One region of the Streptomyces sp. NPDC059895 genome, then DNA from elsewhere that is predicted to be linked to it. Evidence: riboswitches for the same ligand, from Rfam matches in the RefSeq annotation. Region 1 holds a riboswitch; each other region holds the start of a gene.
What was found. Region 1 has a riboswitch for thiamine pyrophosphate ahead of ACFV9M_RS36250 (thiamine ABC transporter substrate binding subunit). Riboswitches for the same ligand answer to the same signal wherever they lie in the genome.

Region 1 (5,648 bases):
CGGAGCCTGGTCGGGGGATGGACAATGTCCTGCCGGTCGGGAACCGTGCAGGAAGAAGACGCGACGCAGCCGGCCGCCGCCACCGACAGGGAACCGCAGCCGGGCCTACTCAAGACACGCAGGAGCAAGTGGTGATCGAAGAGACCCTCCTCGAGGCCGAGGAGAAGATGGAGAAGGCCGTCGTGGTCGCCAAGGAGGACTTCGCCGCGATCCGCACCGGCCGTGCGCACCCGGCGATGTTCAACAAGATCGTGGCCGACTACTACGGCGCGCCGACGCCGATCAACCAGCTGGCTTCGTTCTCCGTGCCGGAGCCGCGCATGGCGGTCGTGACCCCGTTCGACAAGAGCGCGCTGCGCAACATCGAGCAGGCGATCCGCGACTCCGACCTGGGCGTCAACCCCAGCAACGACGGCAACATCATCCGGGTGGTGTTCCCCGAGCTCACCGAGGAGCGCCGCCGCGAGTACATCAAGGTCGCCAAGGGCAAGGGCGAGGACGCCAAGGTGTCCATCCGCTCCGTCCGCCGCAAGGCCAAGGACGCGATCGACAAGCTCGTCAAGGACGGCGAGGTCGGCGAGGACGAGGGCCGCCGTGCGGAGAAGGAGCTCGACGACACCACCGCGAAGTACGTCGCCCAGGTGGACGAACTCCTGAAGCACAAGGAATCGGAGCTGCTCGAGGTCTGATGAACGACTCTTCCTGGGGCGCTCCGCCACACGCCGGTTCACCGACCGGGTACTGGGGGCCCACTGACCAGGGGCCTGTCCAGGGGGCTTCCCCGGCGGGTCCCGCGTACGATGCGCCTGAGGCGCAGCAGACTCGCCCCATGCCCATCGTCCCCGATGTACCCGCCGACGGCGGACACCAGGATGACGACCGGGGGGCCGCTCGCAGGGGTGGCCCCCTGTTCCGAGACGAGGCGTTCCGAGACGACGCGTTCCGAGACGACGCGTTCCGAGACGACGCGTTCCGAGACGGGGCGTTCCACGGCGGGGCGGCTCCCGGTGAGGCGACTCACGGTGAGCCGTACCGCGGGGGGATGTCCCCCGGCGGGGCGTTCCCCGGCGGGATGCCCCGCAACGAGCCGTTCCGCGACGAGACCCCGTCGGCGCAGCCCCCTGCGGCGGTGCCGCAGAATCCGGATCCCATGCCCGACGCCCCGCAGCCGGCGCCCGCACCGAAGAAGAGCGCGGGCCGGGACCTGGGGGCGGCGATAGGGGTGGGCGTCGGGCTCGGCGCGGTGATCGTCGCCTCGCTGTTCGTGGTGAAGGCCGTCTTCATCGGCGTGATAGCGATCGCCGTCGTGGTGGGTCTGTGGGAGCTCACCAGCCGGCTCCAGGAGCGCAAGGGCATCAAGGCGCCCCTGGTGCCGCTGGCGCTCGGCGGCGCGGCGATGGTCGTCGCCGGGTACGTCCGGGGCGCCGAAGGCGCTTGGCTTGCCATGGCCCTGACCGCGCTCGCGGTGCTCGTCTGGCGGATGACGGAACCGCCGGAGGGCTACCTCAGGGACGTCACGGCCGGTGTCTTCGCGGCCTTCTACGTCCCGTTCCTGGCCACCTTCGTCGCCATGATGCTCACGGCCGAGGACGGGGCGCAGCGCGTGCTGACGTTCCTGCTCCTGACGGTGGTCAGCGACACCGGCGCGTACGCCGTCGGCTGGCGCTTCGGCAGGCACAAGCTCGCCCCGCGCATCAGCCCCGGCAAGACCCGTGAGGGCCTGCTCGGCGCGGTGTCGTTCGCGATGGTCGCGGGCGCGCTGTGCATGCAGTTCCTCATCGACGACGGCACGTGGTGGCAGGGCCTGCTGCTCGGTTTCGCGGTCGCCGCCAGCGCCACGCTCGGCGACCTCGGCGAGTCCATGATCAAGCGGGACCTCGGCATCAAGGACATGGGCACCCTGCTCCCGGGCCACGGCGGCATCATGGACCGTCTCGACTCCCTGCTGCCCACGGCTCCGGTGGTGTGGCTGCTGCTGGTGCTCTTCGTGGGATCGGCCTGACCGGGACCCACCCCACCCGGTGTCGAGCGAGCCCCTGTCCCCGGCGGACGGGGGCTCGCCGTCGTGACGGCCCGGTGCGGGGCCGCCCGATGCACCGGTCCTGTGCCGGTCCGCCGCGGGCGGGCCGTCCCATTCCCACCGGTCCTGTGCCGGTTCCCGGGCGGGCCGTCCCATCCCCACCGGTCCTGTGCCCGTCCCCGTGCGGTTCCCGGCCGACCGGGGCACCCGAGTCGATCTGCGACACTGGTAAGGCCATGCCTAAGCCCGGAGAACTCACTTTCGTCGCCCCCCGCGGAGCCAAGAAGCCGCCGCGGCATCTCGCCGACCTCTCGCCCGCCGAGCGGAAGGAGGCGGTGGCGGGGATCGGGGAGAAGCCGTTCCGGGCGAAGCAGTTGTCGCAGCACTACTTCGCGCGGTACGCGCACGACCCGGCGGAGTGGACCGACATCCCCGCGGGGGCCCGCGAGAAGCTCCGTGAGGCGCTGCTGCCGGAGCTGATGACCGTCGTGCGGCATCTGTCGACCGACCAGGGCACCACCCGCAAGACCCTGTGGCGGCTGTTCGACGGCACGCTCGTGGAGTCCGTGCTGATGCGCTACCCGGACCGGGTGACCATGTGCATCAGTTCGCAGGCGGGGTGCGGGATGAACTGCCCGTTCTGCGCGACCGGGCAGGCGGGACTGGACCGGAACCTGTCGACCGCCGAGATCGTGCACCAGATCGTCGACGGGATGCGGGCCCTGCGGGACGGGGAGGTCCCCGGAGGACCGGCCCGGCTGTCCAACATCGTCTTCATGGGCATGGGTGAACCCCTCGCCAACTACAAGCGGGTCGTCGGCGCCATCCGCGCCCTGACCGACCCCGCACCGGACGGTCTCGGGCTGTCGCAGCGCGGGATCACCGTGTCGACCGTCGGGCTGGTGCCGGCCATCCACCGGTTCGCCGACGAGGGCTTCAAGTGCCGGCTCGCCATCTCGCTGCACGCCCCGGACGACGAGCTGCGCGACACCCTCGTCCCGGTGAACACCCGGTGGAAGGTGCGCGAGGTGCTCGACGCCGGATTCGAGTACGCCGAGAAGTCCGGCCGGCGGCTGTCCATCGAGTACGCCCTGATCCGTGACATCAACGACCAGGCCTGGCGCGGCGACCGCCTCGGTCGCCTCCTCAAGGGCCGACCGGTGCACGTCAACCTGATCCCCCTCAACCCGACCCCCGGCTCGAAGTGGACGGCCTCCCGGCCCGAGGACGAGAAGGCGTTCGTCGAGGCCATCGCCGCGCACGGGGTGCCGGTGACCGTCCGGGACACCCGCGGCCAGGAGATCGACGGGGCCTGCGGTCAGCTCGCAGCCACCGAGCGGTAGTCTGAGCGCCGTACGACATCTTCATATTCCGACAGGGGAGCGCCACAGCGCTGAGAGTGCGGCACCAGGCCGCAGACCCTCTGAACCTCGCCCAGGTCATTCTGGGTAGGAAGTTCGGTCACCGCTCAAGCTGTTGTGCCCCGCCCGGGTCCGCCGGGCGGGGCCGCGTCTCTTCCTGGTCAACCCCAGGAGGAAAACCAGTGCACACCAGGACGTTCGTGGCCGCGGCCGTCGGCCTCGGCCTCGTCACGCTGTCGGCGTGCGGCTCGTCGGACGATTCCGCGTCCGGCTCCGGCTCCACCACCGTCACCCTGATCAGTCACGACTCGTGGGCCGTCTCCAAGGACGTGCTGGCGGAGTTCGAGGAGCAGTCCGGCTACCGGGTGAAGGTCCTCACGGACGGCGACGCCGGGCAGGCCGTGAACAAGGCCGTCCTCACCAAGGACAACCCGCAGGGCGACGTCTTCTTCGGCGTCGACAACACGCTCCTGTCCCGCGCCCTCGACAACGGCCTCTTCCAGTCGTACGAGGCGAAGGGCATCGACCAGGTCGACGCCGCCTACCGGCTCGACGGGGACAGGAACCGGGTCACGCCCGTCGACTACGGCGACATCTGCGTCAACTACGACAAGGAGTACTTCGCCGACCACGAGCTGGCCCCGCCCACCTCCTTCGACGACCTCGTCAAGCCCGCCTACAAGAACCTCCTCGTCACCGAGAACGCCTCCACCTCCTCGCCCGGCCTCGGCTTCCTCCTCGGCACCGCCGCCCGGTACGGCGACGACAGCTGGCAGGCCTACTGGAAGAAGCTGAAGGCCAACGGGGTGAAGGTGGTCGACGGCTGGGAGCAGGCCTACAACGAGGAGTTCTCCGGTTCGGCCGGCGGGAAGAAGGCCGGCGGCGACCGGCCGCTCGTCGTCTCCTACGCCTCCTCGCCGCCCGCCGAGGTGATCTACGCGGACCCCAAGCCGACCACCGCCCCGACCGGCGTCGCGACCGGAACCTGCTTCCGGCAGGTCGAGTTCGCGGGGCTGCTGAGCAACGCGGGCAACGGCGCGGGCGGCAAGGCGCTGATCGACTTCCTGATCTCCAAGCGCTTCCAGGAGGACATGCCGCTCAACATGTTCGTCTACCCGGTGCTGAAGGGCGCGGCCGTGCCCGCCGAGTTCACCGCGTACGGGCCCGCCGCCGAGGACCCCGAGACCATGGATCCGGCGGACATCGCCGACCACCGCGACCAGTGGGTCAAGTCGTGGACCTCACTCGTACTGAAGTAGCCCCCCGCAAGCCGGCCGGGAGGCGTACGGCGAGCGCGGCGCGGCTCGGGCTCATGGCCCTGCCCGTCGCGTTCTTCGGGGTCTTCTTCGCCTACCCCGTCGCCGCGATCGTCGCGCGCGGGCTCGGCTCCGACGGGACGTGGCACGCCGGGCGCCTGCTCGACGTGATCGGGGACCCCGGCATCCGGCACGTGCTGTGGTTCACCACCTGGCAGGCGCTCGCCTCCACCGCGCTCACCCTGCTGGTCGCCCTGCCCGCCGCCTACGTCTTCGCCCGCCTCTCCTTCCCCGGCAAGCAGATCCTGCGGGCCGTCGTCACCGTCCCGTTCGTGCTGCCGACGGTCGTCGTCGGAACGGCCTTCCTGGCGCTCGTCGGGCGCGGCGGACTGCTCGACGAGCTGTGGGGCGTACGGCTGGACACCACGGTGTGGGCGATCCTCGCCGCGCACGTCTTCTTCAACTACGCGGTCGTCGTGCGGACGGTGGGCGGGCTGTGGGCGCAGCTCGACCCGCGGCAGGAGGAGGCGGCGCGGATGCTGGGCGCGTCGCCGTGGCGGGCGTGGCGCCAGGTGACCCTCCCGGCCCTCGCGCCGGCCGTGGCGGCGGCCGCGCTCATGGTGTTCCTGTTCACCTTCACCTCCTTCGGCGTGGTCCAGATCCTCGGCGGGCCCACCTTCTCGACCCTGGAGGTCGAGATCTACCGGCAGACGTCGGAACTGCTCGACCTGTCCACGGCGGCCGTCCTCACGATCGTCCAGTTCACCGCCGTCGGCGCGGTCCTCGCCGTGCACGCCTGGACCGTACGGCGGCGCGAGAGCGCGCTGCGGCTGGTGGACGCCTCCCTGACGGCGCGGCGGCCCCGCGGGGCCGGGCAGTGGACGCTGCTGGCCGGCGTCCTGGCCACCGTCGTCACGCTGATCCTGCTGCCACTCGCGGTCCTGGTCCAGCGCTCGCTGGACGCACCGGACTTCGCCTACTACCGGGCGCTGACCGGCGACGACAACAACG
Region 2 (5,648 bases), on a different contig from region 1:
GCCCTGGCGCCGACGGGCGTCCGTGCAGAGGTAGAGGCGGGCGTCGGCGAGGCCGGCGCGGGCGGTGTCGGGCATGCGTGGGTCCCCCCGGGGCGGTGGTGTACGACCGCGGCGGCGTCGGTCACGGCCGCCGTCGTACACCGGGCGGTTGTTCGGTTCTGTGGTTCAGACGGCGAGCGCCTGGGCGCGGCGCTTCACCTCCGTGCCGCGATTCTCGCTCAGGGCCTGGGCCGGGGTGCCGGGCAGGCTGGCGTCGGGGGTGAAGAGCCATTCGATCATCTCTTCGTCCGTGAAGCCGTCGTCCCGCAGCAGCGTCAGGGTCCCGGACAGGCCCTTGACCACCTTGTCCCCGTCGATGAAGGCGGCGGGCACGTGCAGCGCGCGGTTCTCACCACGGCGTACGGCGATCAGCTGGCCCTCCTTGACCAGCTGCCGGACGCGCGTCACCTCGACGCCGAGCTGTTCGGCGATGTCGGGCACGGTGAGCCAGGCGGGGACGAGAGCATCGATCTTTGCGTCAATCTCGGTCACGGGAACAAGCCTGCCATCTGCCACTGACAGTCGGAAGCCGGGTCCGCCCCGGCACGGCCGGTCGGCGAGCCGTTCGCATCGGGACCGCCCGCCGCGCCCGCCCCGGACCCGCCGCCGTTCCCGCGTCGGACCCCCCGCCGCGCGGACCTCGAATTCCTCACCCTTCCCACGCCGGAACTGCCGCCGCGCGGACCGCGAACCCCTCACCGTTCCCGCGCCGAACCCGCCACCACGCGGACCGCGAACCCCTCACCATTCACGCGTCGAACCCGCCACCACGCGGACCGCGAACCCCTCACCGTTCCCGCGCCGAACCCGCCACCACGCGGACCGCGAACCCCTCACCATTCACGCGCCGAACCCGCCGCCGCGCCCGCCCCGAAGCCGCGCCGCGCGTCCGCTTCGCGCGGCCCGCCCGCCCGCGTCAGGCGGTGGCCGCCTTCAAGGGGCGCGCCGGGTCCCGGAGCAGCCGCGGGTCCATCGGTGTGCCCGCCTCGATCAGCCGGCGCCCCTGGGCCAGGTCGCGGGGGCGGCCCACCGCCAGGAGGGCGACCAGGCGGTCCTCGCGCAGCCAGCAGACCGTCCAGGCCGGCCCGGACGGGTCGCCGCGCCACAGGGTGGTGTCGGCGCCGGTGTGGTGGCCGGCGTACTGGACGAAGCGGCCGAACTGCTCGGACCAGAAGTACGGGACCGGGTCGTAGACGGCCGGCGGCTCGCCGGTGGCCTCGGCGAGGATGTTCGCCGCCACCGTGCGCGGGCCCTGGAGGGCGTTGTCCCAGTGGTGGACGAGGAGCCGCTCGCCGTACCGCGCCGACGGGAAGGAGGCGCAGTCGCCGACCGCGTACACGTCCGGCGCGGAGGTGCGCAGCCGGGTGTCGGCCGCGACCTCGCCGTCGGCGCCGAGGGCGATGCCCGAGCCGGCCAGCCAGGCCGTGGCGGGGCGGGCGCCGATGCCGACCACGACGGCGCCGGCGGGCAGCCGCGTGCCGTCGTCGAGGACGACGGCGCCGGGCTCGACGCGCTCCACGCGCGCGTGGGTGCGCAGCGCGGTGCCGCTGTCGGCGTACCAGGCGGTCATCGGGGCGGCGACCTCGGCGGGCAGGGCGCCGGCCAGCGGACGCTCGGCGGCCTCGACGACGGTGACGGCGCAGCCCGCCTCCCGGGCCGCCGTGGCGAACTCCGCGCCGATCCAGCCGGCGCCGACGACCACGACGTCGTGCTGCCGGGCGAGCACGGGCCGGAGCCGTTCGGCGTCGTCCAGGGTGCGCAGCAGGTGGACGCCGGGCACGCCCTCGGCGCCGGGGAGCCGGATCGGTTCCGCGCCGGTGGCGAGCACCAGGACGTCGTACGGGACGGGCCCGGCCTCGGTGTCCAGCTCGTGGTCGGCGACGCGCACGCCGAGGGCCTCGCTGCCCAGCCGCAGCTCGATGCCGAGGCCCTCGAAGTCGACGTCGAGCGCGGAGCCCTCCGCCTTGCCGAGCAGGACGGCCTTGGACAGCGGTGGCCGGTCGTAGGGCTGGTGGGGCTCCGCGCCGATCAGGCTCACCGTGCCGGTGAAGCCCTGTTCGCGCAGCGCGACCGCGGTCTGCACCCCGGCCATGCCCGCGCCGACGACGACCACGCGCCGCGCCGATGCCCTGTCTTGGTCCCGCGTCCGCTCGCTCACCTGATCACCATAGACAACTGACGATCTGTCAGTCAGTGGCCGTGCTCCGTGACCTGCTCCACAACGCTCGTGCCGCTGCCCGGCTGGGACTCCCACTGCCACGTCTCCTCGAGCCGGACCCGGCCGTCGGGCAGCTCCACGACCGTCGCCACGCAGTGTCCCGACGAGGTCGCGCCGTCCCGCTTGAGCTGGACGTAGCGGAAGTCGAGCCGGTCTCCCTCCCGCGTACCCACCAGATGCCCGCGCACGACGTCGCCGCCCGCGTACTCGGCCCAGATCTCGCCGTCCGTCTCGTGGTACGTGAACCGGGTGCGGGTGCCGACCTGCCCGGGGGCCTGGTCGGCGACGGGGGCGAGGACGAGACCGTCGAGGGACCGGTGGCGCGGGGCGGGGCCCTCCGTCGCGCGGGAGCGGGGGGAGACGGGCGGGCGGGTCACGGGCGGAGGCTCCCTTACTGAGTCGTCCGGCGTCGGGCTAGGGTGGCCACCGTAGAGCACTCGCGGGAGCCCGGACGCACCGGGCTGAGAGGGAGGCTGGCGGCCTCCGACCGTACGAACCTGATCCGGGTCATGCCGGCGAAGGGAGGGGCTGGACGCCCATGTCCTCACGTACGTCAGACGTCCTCGTCGTCGGGGGCGGCATCATCGGGCTGGTCACGGCGTGGCGGGCCGCGCAGCGCGGGTTCGCCACGGCGGTGGTCGACCCGGAACCCGGCGGCGGGGCCGCGCAGGTGGCGGCCGGGATGCTGGCCGCCGTCACGGAGCTGCACTACGGCGAGCAGACGCTGCTCGGCCTCAACCTCGCCTCGGCCCGCCGCTACCCCGACTTCGCGGCCGAGCTGAGCGACCTGACCGGTCACGACCTCGGCTACCGCCGCTGCGGCACGCTCGCGGTCGCCCTCGACGCCGACGACCGCGCCCACCTGCGGGAGCTGCACGCCCTGCAACGGCGGACGGGGCTGGAGTCGGAGTGGCTGACCGGGCGGGAGTGCCGGCGGCTGGAGCCGATGCTCGCGCCGGGGGTGCGCGGCGGGCTGCGGGTGGACGGCGACCACCAGATCGATCCGCGGCGGCTGGCGGGAGCGCTGGTGGCCGCGTGCGAGCGGGCCGGGGTGGTCTTCCACCGGACGTGGGCGGAGCGGCTGTCCGTGGTGGCCGGCCGGGCCGCCGGCGTCCTCACGCGCGCGGGGGACGCGCTGGGCGCGGGACAGGTGGTACTCGCGGCCGGCAGCCTCAGCGGGCGGCTCGCGGGGGTGCCGGACGAGGTGCTGCCGCCGGTGCGGCCGGTGAAGGGGGAGGTGCTGCGGCTGACCGTGCCGCGGGCGTACGCGCCGTTCCTGAGCCGGACGGTGCGGGCCGTGGTGCGCGGCAGCCAGGTGTACCTGGTGCCGCGGGAGAACGGCGAGCTGGTCGTCGGCGCGACCAGTGAGGAACTGGGCTGGGACACGACGGTGACGGCCGGGGGCGTGTACCAGCTGCTGCGGGACGCGCACGAGCTGGTCCCCGGGATCACCGAGCTGCCGCTGACGGAGACGCGCGCGGGTCTGCGCCCCGGGTCGCCGGACAACGCGCCGCTGCTCGGGCCGACCGAGCTGGACGGCCTGCTGCTGGCCACCGGGCACTACCGCAACGGCGTGCTGCTGACGCCGGTGACCGGCGACGCGATGGCGCATGCTCTGGCCACCGGGGAGCTTTCCGACGAGGCCCGTCCCTTCACCCCCCGGCGCTTCGGCGCCGCCGCACTCTCGGAGCAGCCCGCATGAACATCTCCGTCAACGGTGAGCGGCGGGAGGTCGCGGCCGGCACCGCCCTCGACGCCGTCGTACGGTCCCTGACGGCGGCGCCCTCCGGGGTGGCCGCCGCGCTCAACGAAACCGTCGTCCCGCGCGGGCGGTGGTCCGCCACCGCCCTCTCCGAGGGAGACCGCGTGGAAGTCCTCACGGCCGTCCAGGGAGGCTGAACCATGGCCGACGATCCCTTCGTCCTCGGCGGGACGGCCTTCTCGTCCCGCCTGATCATGGGCACGGGCGGGGCGCCCAGCCTGGAGGTGCTGGAGCGCGCGCTGGTCGCCTCCGGGACCGAGCTGACGACCGTCGCGATGCGGCGGGTGGACCCCTCGGTGCACGGATCCGTGCTGTCGGTGCTGGAGCGGCTCGGGATCCGGGTGCTGCCGAACACGGCCGGCTGCTTCACGGCCGGGGAGGCGGTGCTGACGGCCCGGCTGGCGCGCGAGGCGCTCGGCACCGACCTGGTCAAGCTGGAGGTCATCGCCGACGAGCGGACGCTGCTGCCGGACCCGGTCGAGCTGCTCGACGCGGCCGAGACGCTGGTCGACGACGGGTTCACGGTGCTGCCGTACACCAACGACGACCCGGTGCTGGCGCGGAAGCTGGAGGACGTGGGGTGCGCGGCGGTCATGCCGCTCGGCTCGCCGATCGGCTCGGGGCTGGGCATCCGCAACCCGCACAACTTCCAGCTGATCGTCGAGCACGCGCGCGTGCCGGTGATCCTGGACGCGGGGGCCGGCACGGCCTCGGACGCGGCGCTGGCGATGGAGCTGGGGTGCGCGGGGGTGATGCTGGCGTCGGCGGTGACGCGGGCGCAGGACCCCGAGCTGATGGCGCACGCGATGCGGGCCGGTGTCGAGGCGGGGCGGCTGGCCCGGCTGGCGGGCCGGATCCCCCGGCGCCACTTCGCCGAGGCGTCGTCCCCGGCGGAGGGCCTGGCGGTGCTGGATCCCGAGCGTCCCGCGTTCTGACCGCGGCCACGGGCTCCCCCGCGGTGGGGTGCGTCACAGCTCCGCTCCAGTCGTGCTCCGACGGCGGACGGAAAGGGGGAGGTGTCCGTGGGGGCTCGTACACTCGCGTCCGTGGACACGACCCTTCAGGACCCTCTCGTCGGGCAGCTGCTCGACGGGCGTTATCGCGTGGACGCGCGGATCGCGGTCGGCGGGATGGCCACGGTCTACCGGGCCGTGGACACCCGCCTGGACCGCGTTCTCGCGCTCAAGGTGATGCATCCGTCGCTCGCCGCCGACGCCTCCTTCGTCGAGCGCTTCATCCGGGAGGCGAAGTCCGTCGCCCGGCTGGCCCACCCGAACGTCGTTCAGGTGTTCGACCAGGGGGCCGACGGGTCGTACGTCTACCTCGCCATGGAGTACGTCGCCGGCTGCACCCTGCGGGACGTGCTGCGCGAGCGCGGGGCGCTGCCGCCGCGGGCCGCGCTGGACATCCTGGAGCCGGTGCTCGCCGCGCTCGGCGCCGCGCACCGGGCCGGGTTCGTGCACCGGGACATGAAGCCCGAGAACGTGCTGATCGGGGACGACGGACGGGTCAAGGTCGCCGACTTCGGGCTCGTCCGGTCCGTGGACTCCGTGACCAGCACCACCGGCGCCGTCCTCGGCACGGTCTCCTACCTCGCGCCCGAGCAGATCGAGCAGGGCACCACCGACG
Region 3 (5,648 bases), on a different contig from region 1:
CCCCGGTCAACTCCGGTGCGGGCACCGCCACCTTCCAGGCGGCCTGGCTGCTCAACGGCGGCCAGAAGTCCGACATGGACCGCCTCCAGGACCACCATCTGCAGTGGATGGCCCGCCTCGACGCCGTCGAGGAGGTCGACGGCCACCTGCTCGTCCACTCCGACACCACCGCCTATCTCGACTACGGCGACTCGATCGAGGCGGTCAACGACACCGTCCGCGAGACGCTCACCCGCAACGACGCGGACGAAGTGTGGGATCTGTTCCGCAAGTTCACCAAGCGCTTCTCCTTCCGTGACGAGGGCGGCGCCGACGCCGTCCGCTCCCTGCTGGATACGTACGGCGGCACCCGCATCGTTCACGGCCACAGCCCGATTCCGTACCTGACGGGCGAGGTCGGTTCCGAGGACGATGACGACGCGGCCGGCCCGGTGGTCGAGGGACCGCACGTCTACGCGGACGGACTGGCCATCGCGATGGACGGTGGCGTGACGATGGCCGGAAAGCTGCTGGTCCAGCAACTGCCGCTCACCGACTGACCGTTCACGCGCCCGCCGTCCCCCGCGTCGGACGCGCCCGGTGACCCCGCAGGCCAGGGGCCAATTTCGGCAAACCCCCTGTCACCCCGGGCCGTCGCCGCTCTACCATCGACTTATCCGTAGCAGGCTCCCCTCCGTTTCTGCCCGACGGCTCGTTGGCATGCGAGCCCCAAGCCCTACGGAGCATCGGGGGATGCACATGAACAGCGTTCCGCAGCACCTGCACAGCGAGGACCGCCAGGAGTACGAGCGGGTCCTCGACGAGGCGCTGCGCTCCGCACCACACCAACCGGAACCGACCGCTGCCGGACAGCGGCTCACCGCCGAACAACTGCGCACCATGGCGCTCAACGCCACCGCTCTCATCACGGCGGCCGCGGCGACCGAGTACCAGCACTACGTGAAGGTCCGCGAGGAACTGCGCCACCCGGCGCCGTCCACCCCGTCCTCACCCACCCAGGACTCCGGTCACAGCGAGCCGGGCGTGGGCGGGATGGGGCTCGCCGCCACCATGGGGGACGCGGCCCAGGCCGCCGAGGCCGCCGGGGCGGGCGCCGTCGCCATCGCCGCCGTCCTCACCCCCGTCCTCGCCGGCACCGCCGCGGTGATCTTCCTGCTCGTCGGTTACGTCCTCAGGATGCTCGACCCCGGACAGTCGTTCGCCCAAGCCATGCTCACCACCGGTTGGGCGTTCGGCGCCATCGCCGCGGCCGCCATCCTCGTCGCCGCCGTGGGACTCCTCCTCACCGCCCTGCGCAACCGGCCGACCCTGGAGGCCGGTCCGTACGCCGAACTGAGCGAGGAGGTGGCCCGCGCCAGGGAAGCCTGGCGAGAAGCCCTGCTGGAACGGGGCATACTTCCGTTCCTGCGCGAGGCCCTCGCCCACCCGGGCACGGCCGCCGCACTGCACAGCGACCCGACCCCGCAAGCGCCCACCGGCCGTCTGCCGAAGATCGGCTACGACCGTCCGGGCTTCAGCAGCCCGGACGACGGACGCTCGACCGGCTCCCGCCCGAGCTACACCAGCCCGGACTACACCAGCCCGGAGTTCGGAGGGCCCGAGCACCAGCCGGAATAGGCCCACGGCTTGCGCCCCCGCCGAAGGGGACGCAAGCCGTACACCCGGCTGGGCACAGACCGGCTGGGGCCCGGCCCACGCCCTCGGCCCGCGGATGGCCTCGCACCGCCCCGAGCCGCTGAGAGCCCGGCGTCAGTCCGCCAGCGGCAGATAGACACGGTTACCCGCCGCCGCGAACTCCTGCGACTTCTGCGCCATCCCTTCCTCGATCTCCGCGCGCGATCCGCCGTGTTCACGGCGGATGTCCTGGGAGATCTTCATCGAGCAGAACTTCGGCCCGCACATCGAGCAGAAGTGAGCGGTCTTGGCCGGCTCGGCCGGCAGGGTCTCGTCGTGGAACTCACGGGCCGTGTCCGGGTCGAGGGCCAGATTGAACTGGTCCTCCCAGCGGAACTCGAAGCGGGCGTCGGACAACGCGTCGTCCCACTCCTGCGCACCGGGGTGTCCCTTGGCGAGGTCGGCGGCGTGAGCGGCGATCTTGTACGTGATGACGCCGGTCTTGACGTCGTCACGGTTGGGCAGGCCCAGATGCTCCTTCGGCGTGACGTAGCAGAGCATGGCCGTGCCCCACCAGGCGATCATCGCGGCACCGATACCGGAGGTGATGTGGTCGTACGCCGGCGCGACGTCCGTCGTCAGCGGGCCGAGCGTATAGAACGGAGCTTCATCACAGATCTCCTGCTGAAGGTCGATGTTCTCCTTGATCTTGTGCATCGGGACATGTCCCGGGCCCTCGATCATCGTCTGAACATGGAAACGCTTTGCGATCCGGTTGAGTTCCCCGAGGGTGCGCAGTTCCGCGAACTGCGCCTCGTCATTGGCGTCGGCGATCGAACCGGGCCTGAGACCGTCGCCGAGCGAGTACGTGACGTCGTAGGCGGCGAGGATCTCGCAGAGTTCCTCGAAGTGCTCGTAGAGGAACGATTCCTTGTGGTGGGCCAGGCACCACGCCGCCATGATCGAACCGCCGCGCGAGACGATGCCGGTCTTGCGGTTCGCGGTCAGCGGGACGTACAGCAGGCGGACGCCCGCGTGGACGGTCATGTAGTCCACGCCCTGCTCGGCCTGCTCGATGACGGTGTCCTTGTAGATCTCCCAGGTCAGTTCCTCGGCCCTGCCGTCGACCTTCTCCAGCGCCTGGTACAGCGGCACCGTGCCGATGGGAACGGGGGAGTTGCGCAGCACCCACTCACGGGTGGTGTGGATGTTGCGACCGGTGGACAGGTCCATGACCGTGTCCGCACCCCACCGGGTCGCCCAGGTCATCTTCTCGACCTCCTCCTCGATGGAGGACGTCACCGCCGAGTTGCCGATGTTGGCGTTGACCTTCACCAGGAACCGCTTGCCGATGATCATCGGTTCGATCTCGGGGTGGTTGACGTTCGCGGGCAGGACCGCACGGCCCGCCGCGATCTCCTCGCGGACCACCTCGGGCGCCACGTTCTCCCGGAGGGCCACGTACTGCATCTCGGGCGTGATCTCGCCGCGGCGTGCGTACGCGAGCTGGGTGACCGCCTTGCCGTCCCGGCTACGGCGCGGCAGCCGGGGCCGTCCGGGGAAGACCGCGTCGAGGTTTCGCAGGCCGCCGCGCGGCGAGGTGTGCTTGATGCCGTCGTCCTCGGGACGGACGGGGCGGCCCGCGTACTCCTCGGTGTCGCCGCGGGCGGTGATCCAGTTCTCCCGCAGCGGCGACAGGCCCCTGCGGACGTCGGTCTCGACGAGCGGATCGGTGTACGGGCCGGACGTGTCGTACAGCGTCACCGACTGCCCGTTGCTGAGGTGCACCTGACGGACCGGCACCCGCAGGTCGGGGCGCGCGCCCTCGACATACGCCTTGTGCCAGCCGATGGACTTCCCGGCCTCCCCGTTGGCGGAGATCTCGGCAGAGATCTGCGTGGAGGCAGGCGTGCGTGCGTCCTTGATGGTCATAAGACCTACTCCCTACGCCGGCATTACCCGGTAACAGGTTCAGCGGTCGACGCAGCGGCTACCGTCGGCCGACGTTCCATGTGAAACATCACTCGGTTCCAGTGACGTTCCACGTGAAACATCGCAAAGACGGAGGTCAGCGCCCTCTCAGCCCGGTGCTCCGAGCTCCCGCGTGTGCAAAGGTTGCCCCCACGCTAGCGGCAATTCGGGCGCGGTGAACAGGGGGCCCCTGTCGTTCTTGCGATGATCGGTCGGTGACCACGACACACCAGCCCCCGTACCCACCACCCGAGCCGCCTCGCGGACCGGGTGCCGGAAACGGCCCTGATTCCGGTCCAGGGCCAGATCCGCACCCAGCTTCAGGTCCGGGCGCCCCTCACGGCCCCGGGACCGCTCCTGGTACCGGTCTCGGGGCCGGCCGCCCGCCTTCCCAAAGCGGGCGCGCCCAAGGGTCCGGGTACGGCGACGGTCGCCCTGGCTTCGGTGGCGGGCACGGACCGGGCGCTCCCACCAGTGGCGGGCACGGACCGGGCGGCGCCCACAACGGCGGGCACGGCCATGGGCATGGCCCCGGTGAGGAACCCGGTGGTGGTCACGGCGGTGGTCACGGCAGTGGTCCGGGCGGTGGGCATGGCCCGGGTCCTGGCGGCGGCGGAGGGCACGGTCCGGGCTCGGGCGGAGGACACGGGCACTCGCACAGCCACGGCCCGGCCGCCCCTGTCTCCCAGCACCTGCGCAAGGTCATCGCGGCCGTTCTCATCCCGTTCGCCGTGGCCGTGCTCGCCGGCCTGGTCGTGCTGTGGCCCGGCGGTGCTCCGGCGCACGAGCGCACCGGGGTGGGCTTCGACCGGCAGACGCAGCATGCGACGGTCACCAAGGTCGTGAGCGTCAGCTGCTCGTCGGTGAACGCCTCGGGCGCCACCGCCACCGGCGACACCTCGACGGCCGAGGGTTCCTCCGCGCAGCAGCAGGAGAACGGCACCTGCAAGCGGGCGACGATCCGGGTGGACACCGGCGACGACAAGGGCCGTACGTTCACGGAGATCGTGCAGCCGGACCAGTCACGGCAGTTGCACGAGGGCCAGAAGGTCGTGGTCGCCTACGAGCCCTCCGCGCCGAAGGACCTGCAGTACTCGGTCACCGACGTGAACCGCCGTGTCCCGTTGGCGGTGCTCGCCGCCATCTTCGCCGTCGCCGTCGTCCTCGTCGGGCGGCTGCGGGGCGTAATGGCCTTGGTGGCACTGGCCATGAGTTTCCTGATCCTCAACTTCTTCATCCTGCCCGCGATCCTGCAGGGCTCGAACCCCTTGGCCGTGGCGGTCGTGGGAGCGAGCGCGATCATGCTGATCGCGCTCTACCTGTGTCACGGACTCTCGGCCCGCACCTCGGTCGCGGTGCTCGGGACACTCATCTCGCTGCTGCTGATCGGTTTCCTGGGCTCATGGTTCATCGACTGGGCCGCCCTGACCGGTAACACGGACGACAACACCGGTCTGATCCACGGGCTGTATCCGTCGATCGACATGAGCGGTCTGCTGCTCGCCGGCATCATCATCGGTTCACTCGGTGTTCTGGACGATGTGACGGTCACCCAGACGTCCGCGGTCTGGGAGCTGCACGAGGCCAACCCGTCGATGGGCTGGCGCGGGTTGTACCGGGCCGGCATCCGGATCGGCCGCGACCACATCGCGTCGGTGGTCAACACGCTCGTCCTCGCCTATGCCGGTGCCGCGCTGCCTCTGCTGCTGCTCTTCTCGATCGCCCAGAGCAGCGTCGGCACGGTTGCCAACAGCGAACTGGTCGCCGAGGAGATCGTGCGCACACTCGTGGGCTCGATCGGCCTGGTCGCGTCGGTGCCGGTGACCACGGCCCTCGCGGCCTTGGTGGTGTCGGCCGACCGCACCGGGGCCGGCCCGGCCACCGCGACGGCACCCGGGGCGGCACCGGGAACGGCGGCGAACTCCGCGGCGGCCGGTGCGACGGGCCCGGCCCTCCGGGGCGGCAGGGGAAGACGGCGCAAGCGCTGACGCGACCAGCGGTCCGAGCCGGCAGCGGCGCCCGGCTCGGACGCGCCCAGCAGAAGCGTTACTGCAATGACTCGG

Region 2: it holds a riboswitch for thiamine pyrophosphate, as region 1 does, so the genes downstream of both, thiO (glycine oxidase ThiO) here and ACFV9M_RS36250 (thiamine ABC transporter substrate binding subunit) in region 1, are expected to answer to the same signal.
Region 3: it holds a riboswitch for thiamine pyrophosphate, as region 1 does, so the genes downstream of both, thiC (phosphomethylpyrimidine synthase ThiC) here and ACFV9M_RS36250 (thiamine ABC transporter substrate binding subunit) in region 1, are expected to answer to the same signal.

The regions. Positions count from the first base shown of each region.
Region 1 covers NZ_JBHWKO010000053.1:12,646-18,293, reverse strand. The annotation lists gene frr (ribosome recycling factor) at 132-689, shown strand; gene ACFV9M_RS36260 (phosphatidate cytidylyltransferase) at 689-2,002, shown strand; gene rlmN (23S rRNA (adenine(2503)-C(2))-methyltransferase RlmN) at 2,257-3,363, shown strand; TPP riboswitch at 3,387-3,493, shown strand; gene ACFV9M_RS36250 (thiamine ABC transporter substrate binding subunit) at 3,564-4,640, shown strand; gene ACFV9M_RS36245 (ABC transporter permease) at 4,694-5,648, shown strand, end outside.
Region 2 covers NZ_JBHWKO010000008.1:88,309-93,956, reverse strand. The annotation lists gene thiE (thiamine phosphate synthase) at 1-75, opposite strand, end outside; gene ACFV9M_RS12250 (Rv2175c family DNA-binding protein) at 166-531, opposite strand; gene ACFV9M_RS12245 (NAD(P)/FAD-dependent oxidoreductase) at 956-2,197, opposite strand; gene ACFV9M_RS12240 (hypothetical protein) at 2,230-2,634, opposite strand; TPP riboswitch at 2,687-2,798, shown strand; gene thiO (glycine oxidase ThiO) at 2,796-3,959, shown strand; gene thiS (sulfur carrier protein ThiS) at 3,956-4,156, shown strand; gene ACFV9M_RS12225 (thiazole synthase) at 4,160-4,954, shown strand; gene pknB (Stk1 family PASTA domain-containing Ser/Thr kinase) at 5,066-5,648, shown strand, end outside.
Region 3 covers NZ_JBHWKO010000004.1:168,132-173,779, forward strand. The annotation lists gene ACFV9M_RS06545 (metallophosphoesterase) at 1-539, shown strand, start outside; gene ACFV9M_RS06550 (hypothetical protein) at 733-1,617, shown strand; gene thiC (phosphomethylpyrimidine synthase ThiC) at 1,750-3,546, opposite strand; TPP riboswitch at 3,539-3,728, opposite strand; gene ACFV9M_RS06560 (YibE/F family protein) at 3,801-5,573, shown strand.